2 regions of the Priestia sp. LL-8 genome follow, and region 2 is predicted to be linked to the other one. Evidence: predicted binding sites of a transcription regulator. Region 2 holds the regulator's gene; the other holds the start of a gene.
The links. Region 2 encodes Rex, which represses fermentation and respiration genes when NADH is low (regulators of the CRP and FNR family bind a similar motif). Its sites were predicted from a motif close to TTGTGAAATATTTCACAA; they were not measured.

Region 1 (3,427 bases), 4.7 Mb from region 2:
AGCTATCGAAAAAGCAATTCAAGATGATGTAGACATTATTAATTTATCATTAGGAAATGATGTGAATGGCCCTGATTTACCAACAAGCTTAGCGTTAGATCGAGCTGTTGAAAAAGGAATTGTAACGGTCACATCTAGCGGCAATTCAGGTCCAGGTTTATGGACCGTGGGCTCTCCGGGTACAGCGGGAAAAGCTATTTCGGTTGGCGCTTCTGTTTCCCCGACAACAGTTCAATTTCTAACAATCGGATTTAACAAAGAAAAAATTATGATGGCGCCAGTAGAAGGGTCTCGTCCATGGACGTTTAATCAAACGCTGCGTGTAATAAATGAAGAATACTCCAAAGAGCAAAAGCATGCGTTGGGCAACGTCATTTTGCTAAAAGCAGAAGGCAATGCGGTTGAAAAAAAGATTAAACAAGCTGAACAGGCAGGAGCAAAAGCCGTTATTTTATATAGTCCGACTGAAAAAAGCATAATCGGTAAACTAAAAGATTCAGTAAATATTCCAGTGATATGGGTAAGTAAAAAAAGCGGTGATACCATTAACCAACACATTCAGTCTCAACAACCATACTTACGCACTGGCAAGCAAGTGGTGCAAGACTTACTCACATCTTTCAGTTCAAGAGGGCCTGTAACGACTACTTGGGGAATCAAGCCGGACGTTGTCGCACCTGGTTACTTCATTAATAGTACAGTTCCTGGAGGATATGAACGCATGCATGGCACGAGTATGGCTGCGCCCCATGTAGCTGGAGCGTGCGCCCTTATTTTACAAGCTCACCCGAACTGGTCTCCTGAACAAGTCAAAGCTTCATTGATGAACACAAGTAAAGTAATGGAGCAGCTAAACGGTCAAACGTATCGCGTATATGAACAAGGAGCCGGGAGAATTCAAATAGCAAAAGCTGTCACAGCAGACTCTTTGTTTTATCCATCTTCTTTATCTTTCGGTATTTTTACGCGCCCATCAAAGAAAGTCTTATCATTTAAAATTGATAACCAGTCTGGTAAAGCAAAAACGTATCGCTTAAACGTTCCAAAAAGGGATGAAGGAGTGAACTGGGATGTTCCATTACCCGTCACGGTGCAGCCCCATCAGACAAAAGAAATAGCTGTCACTTTATCGGTGCAGCCCCGTTTTAAAAATAAAGGTATATATGACGGATATTTGGAAATAAATGATTCACGTGAAACATTTTCGCTTCCTTATATGTACATGGTTAGCATTCCAGATTATCCTCGTGTCATGGGATTGCAAGTAGCAGCGGAAAAAGAGAAAAATACGTATAGCTATGAACTGTTTTTGCCTGAAGGAGCAGATCAGTTAGGCGTTGCTCTTTTTGATAAGCAGTCTTTACAGTTTGTGTCGTATTTAGATGTTGACGTTGATGTAGAAAGAGGCATGAGAAAACGAAAAATAACGATTGATGAATCGCTTGTACCAGGGGTGTACCAAATATTTGCATTTGTGAAAAAGCATAGACAAGAGCAGGTTGTACACAGTACAATAACGATTGAATGAACCTCTTTAAATGTTTTCATTTGAAGAGGTTTTATGTGTGGCAGAAATGTGAACAATAAGAAGAGATTGTGAAGTTTTTAGCTTAAACACATTGACATTAAATATACGCTATTGTATGCTTACAGGGAATATAAATGATAAGGTTTTCAACCTGTGAAAACCGTTGATATTTCTGCGTATTTTATTAGCTGTTTTTACCTTTTTTAGCAATTTTTTTTGCCTTTCTATCATATATTGAGCTATAAAAACGATAGAGAATTCGGAAAAAAGAAAATTTTGCAAAAGGGGTATGAGCTTATGAAAGATCGCAACCGTCATCCTTTGCAAGCGATGGCATTAGTGTCAATCATTCTATCACAGTTAGCAGGTTCAGTCTTAATTGGCTTATTCTCTGGAAGATGGGCTGATCAATGGCTTGACACCGAACCACTATTTTTGATTTTAGGCCTTCTTTCAGGGCTAGCAGCAGGTGTTTTTATGATGCTGCGGACAGTCCACCATTTTTTTTCAGGAGATTAATAATTCATGCAGGATTTGCAGCACGTTTTTCCAAGACTTCGTTCATACATATTGTATTTGTTAGCATTATACGTTCTCGGCTGGGGATTTACAAGTTATAAGGCTGTTTTTGCAGGTTTAATTTTAGGAACCGCCCTGAGTTTGTATAATTTGTGGAACTTAGTAAGAAAGTTTGAGCAGTTTGGACAGGCGTTGGATGAGGGGAAAAAGCCCCGTTCAATTGGTACTGTTGTAAGATTTGCAACAGCTGCTCTCGCAGTTGTGATTACCATCTCTTATCCAAAAACCTTTCATATTATTAGTGTAGTTGTGGGATTAATGACGTATTATGTTGTCATTATCATAGATTTAGTTGTTCAAAATATGCGTAGAAGATAGAAAGAGAGGTGAACACAGTTGGGTCATGAATCACCAACTATAGAGTTTCTAGGCCTTACTTTTAGTCAAAGTAACTTGCTTATGGTTACCGTAGCTTCTGTTATTGTATTCTTAATTGCAGTTTTATGTACTCGTACTCTTGCTATGAAGCCAAGCGGTGCACAAAACTTTATTGAATGGGTCTTAGATTTTGTTAAAGGACTCGTTAATAGCAATATGGATTGGAAAACAGGTGGCCGCTTTTTGACGCTAGGTGTAACTTTACTTATGTACATTTTTGTGTCAAATATGTTGGGTCTTCCATTTGCCATCGTGATTGACCATAACTTATGGTGGAAATCGCCAACCGCTGATCCAGCAATTACGCTGACGTTAGCCGTTATGGTAGTTGTACTATCACATTATTATGGTATTAAAATGCGAGGTTTCTCTGCATACACGAAAGATTACTTCAAGCCAATGGCATTTTTATTCCCGCTTAAGATTATCGAGGAGTTTGCCAATACGTTAACGCTTGGCCTTCGTCTTTACGGTAATATTTATGCTGGGGAAATTTTGTTAAGCTTGCTAGCTGGTTTAGCAACAACAGGCTTCCTAGGTACAATTGGAGCTGCTATTCCAATGCTTTTATGGCAAGGATTCAGTATTTTTGTAGGCGCAATTCAGGCCTTCATTTTCACAATGTTAACGATGGTTTATTTATCTCACAAAGTGAGTAGCGACCATTAATTTATAAAGCTTTGTTCAAGTAATACCCAATTTGGACAAAACAAAACTTAGTTAAACAAAATCATATATATTAAGGGAGGACTTTATAAAATGGGTTTAATAGCATCTGCAATTGCGATTGGTTTAGCGGCACTAGGTGCTGGTATTGGTAACGGTCTTATCGTTTCTAAGACGATTGAAGGCACAGCTCGCCAACCAGAAGCACGTGGTACATTAACTTCAATGATGTTCGTTGGGGTTGCCTTAGTTGAGGCGCTTCCAATTATCGCCGTA
Region 2 (3,427 bases):
CTATCTAAATCAAGATGGTTAGTAGGTTCATCTAAAATTAAGAAGTTAGCCTTTTGAAGCATGAGCTTCGCAAGAGCCAAACGTGCTTTTTCACCACCGCTAAGCGTGGAAACGATTTTCAGTACATCATCACCTGAAAAGAGAAAATTTCCAAGCGCTGTACGAATTTCTTTTTCAGGTTTGGATGGGTAGTCATCCCAAAGCTCATTTAAAACGGTTTTATTAGACGTTAAATTGGCTTGCTCTTGGTCGTAATAACCAACCATTACGTTTGAGCCAAAAGAAATGGTTCCAGTCTTGAAGCTTAGCTTATCCACAATACCTTTTAATAAAGTTGATTTCCCAACTCCATTAGGGCCAACCAACGCAAGGCTTTCACCTTTTTTAATTCGAAGGTTTGCCTCTTGCACGACATATTTGTTTTCATCATATCCAATAGACACGTTTTCGAGATTTAAGACTTCATTTCCGCTTTGACGCTCAATTTCAAACGAAAAACTAGCTGATTTTTCACCTTCATTAGGTCGGTTTATTAACTCCATTCGATCGAGCTGTTTACGTCTGCTTTGCGCACGTTTTGTAGTCGATGCGCGGGCGATGTTTCGCTGAATAAAATCATTCAGTTTTGCGACTTCATCTTGCTGCTTTTCGTACTGACGCAACTCTTTTTCATAGCGCTCGGCTTTTTGTACGAGGTATTTAGAGTAGTTGCCCGTGTACTTCACCGTTGTTTTTTGTGTGACTTCATACACTTGATTTACGACTTTATCAAGGAAGTAACGATCGTGTGAAACAATTAAAATAGCTCCTTCATACCCTTGCAGAAACTGTTCCAGCCATGCTAAAGTTTCAATATCTAAGTGGTTGGTAGGCTCATCGAGAATAAGCAAGTCTGGCTTTGTTAAAAGCAGTTTTGCAAGAGCCAAGCGCGTTTTTTGCCCACCGCTCAAGGAGGAAATAGGGGTGCTATAGTCAAAGTTTGAAAAACGGAAACCGTGAAGAATAGATCGTGTATCCGCTTCATATTGATAGCCGCCTAAATCTTTGAACGTTACTTGAAGCTGATCGTACTCTTTGGTTAGTTTTTCGTATTGAACTGAATCATTAAAAATATCTGGATCGCCCATCTTCGTTTCAAGCGTACGTAATTCTTTTTCCATCTTCTTTAACGGAGCAAAGACAGTCATCATTTCTTCCCATATGGAGAGTGTTGACTCAAGAACTGTATCTTGTCCCATATAATCAATGGAAACACCTTTAGGTTTGATAATCTCTCCGCTGTCATAAGAAAGCTGCTCAGCAATAATTTTTAATAAAGTTGATTTACCAGCACCGTTTCGTCCCACTAGGGCAATGCGGTCTTTTGATTGTACTTCTAACTTTATATTCGATAAAATGGGTTCTGCCCCATAGTATTTTGTAATACCGTTCAATTGTAGAATAATCATTTTTTCACCTCTAGTAGTATATCCATAGTGTATTTTAACATATTTTCAACTACAAGTTCTTCCTACAAGCGTTTGTAATTTGTAGAGGGACAAGGACAAATGATGAAGCGAATGTTTTGATTCATGAAATAAAATGATTTTACCTGCACATTTTATACAGGATACTATGTTAAAATAAGAGATAAGTGCATCTCTGAACTTATATATGATGGATGTAGAAAACCCGTCATGACTAACAAACGAATCCTTTGAAGGGCTAATTACTTCGTTCTAGCTACCGACTTTAAGTAGTGCTGGATAGACAAAAGCCGTCGGGGTGTGAAGCGGAGTATATATAAAACAAGAGAAAAGAGAGAGAATTGGAAGCGCTACCTCAAAGCGGTTGATGCTTTGTGAAAGGTAATGCAATATGACTTGAAAATGTTAGTAATGACATACATGAACTGAGGGGGTACAACGTGAACACTGAACAATTAAAAATACCACAAGCAACGGCTAAACGATTGCCGCTTTATTATCGTTTTTTGAAAAACTTGCATGCTTCTGGTAAACAGCGTGTGTCGTCAGCGGAGTTAAGCGAGGCAGTGAAAGTGGATTCTGCTACTATTCGTCGGGACTTTTCTTACTTTGGAGCATTAGGAAAAAAGGGATACGGCTACAATGTGAATTATTTACTTACATTTTTCCGTAAAACGTTAGACCAAGATGAAGTAACGAAAGTAGCACTGATTGGCGTAGGGAATCTAGGAACGGCCTTTTTAAATTATAATTTTATTAAAAATAATAACACCAAAATTGAGTGCGCTTTTGATGTGATAGAAGATAAAGTCGGTACAAAAGTGGGCGACGTGCCGGTTTATCACCTTGACCAATTGGAAGATTATATGAGTGATGACATCTCAGTAGCGATTTTAACCGTTCCTGCCACTGTTGCTCAGCAAATTACCGATCGTTTAGTGAATTGCGGAATTAAAGGGATTCTAAACTTCACTCCTGCACGCTTAAACGTACCCGATGAGATTCGACTGCATCATATTGATCTTGCTGTAGAGTTACAGTCGCTTGTCTATTTTTTGAAAAATTATCCTGTTGAATAAGGTGGACTGTGTTACGATTTCCTTAAGTCTAAATTAATAAGGAGAGTGGGAATATGGGGATTGGAGCAGGCAGTTGGATTATTATTGCGATTGTAGCACTGCTTATTTTTGGACCGAAACGGTTACCGGAGCTAGGAAGATCAGTCGGGCAAACGCTTAGAGAGTTTAAGCATGCCGCTAGCGGGGCATCAGATGATCGTGAAAAAGATAAACAGCGTCAAGTAGATGACAAAGAGTAAAAGGGTGATCATAGTATGACCGAACAAGAAATGTCAATATATGATCATATAGGAGAGCTGCGAAAACGCATTTTAATTGTTTTATTTTTCTTTGTCATTGCCACAGTTGCCGGCTTTTTTATAGCGGATAAGGTTATTGTCTATTTACAGCATGCTGATGAGGCAAAAAATTTAACGATGAATGCATTTAGGCTAACAGACCCAGTTAAGATTTATATGCAGTTTGCTGTTATTATCGGCTGTGTACTTGCAGCTCCTGTTGCACTGTATCAACTTTGGGCATTTATTAGTCCTGGTTTATATGAAAAAGAGCGTAAGGTAACGCTTGGATATATTCCTGTTTCCATTTTTCTCTTTATCGGCGGTGTCTCTTTTTCTTATTTTGTGTTGTTTCCATTTGTCGTTGATTTTATGACGCGCGTTTCCGATGAGCTGAATGTAAACCAAGTGATTGGCATTAATGAATACTTTTCTTTTTTAATGCAGCTCACACTGCCTTTTGGCCTGTTGTTTCAGCTTCCTGTCGTCGTCATGTTTTTGACGCGATTAGGAATTATAACGCCTATGTTTTTATCTCAAATTCGAAAGTATGCCTATTTCGTACTGCTAGTTATTGCCGCACTTATTACACCACCGGAATTGC

Region 1: the regulator Rex is predicted to act here: its motif matches at 1,595-1,612, upstream of U9R83_RS25755 (AtpZ/AtpI family protein).

Annotation. Positions count from the first base shown of each region.
Region 1 is NZ_JAZAQH010000001.1:4,921,086-4,924,512, reverse strand. It holds gene U9R83_RS25760 (S8 family serine peptidase) at 1-1,528, shown strand, start outside; gene U9R83_RS25755 (AtpZ/AtpI family protein) at 1,826-2,047, shown strand; gene U9R83_RS25750 (ATP synthase subunit I) at 2,054-2,425, shown strand; gene atpB (F0F1 ATP synthase subunit A) at 2,444-3,154, shown strand; gene atpE (F0F1 ATP synthase subunit C) at 3,245-3,427, shown strand, end outside.
Region 2 is NZ_JAZAQH010000001.1:218,988-222,414, forward strand. It holds gene U9R83_RS01290 (ABC-F family ATP-binding cassette domain-containing protein) at 1-1,448, opposite strand, end outside; gene U9R83_RS01295 (redox-sensing transcriptional repressor Rex) at 1,907-2,545, shown strand; gene tatA (twin-arginine translocase TatA/TatE family subunit) at 2,599-2,784, shown strand; gene tatC (twin-arginine translocase subunit TatC) at 2,800-3,427, shown strand, end outside.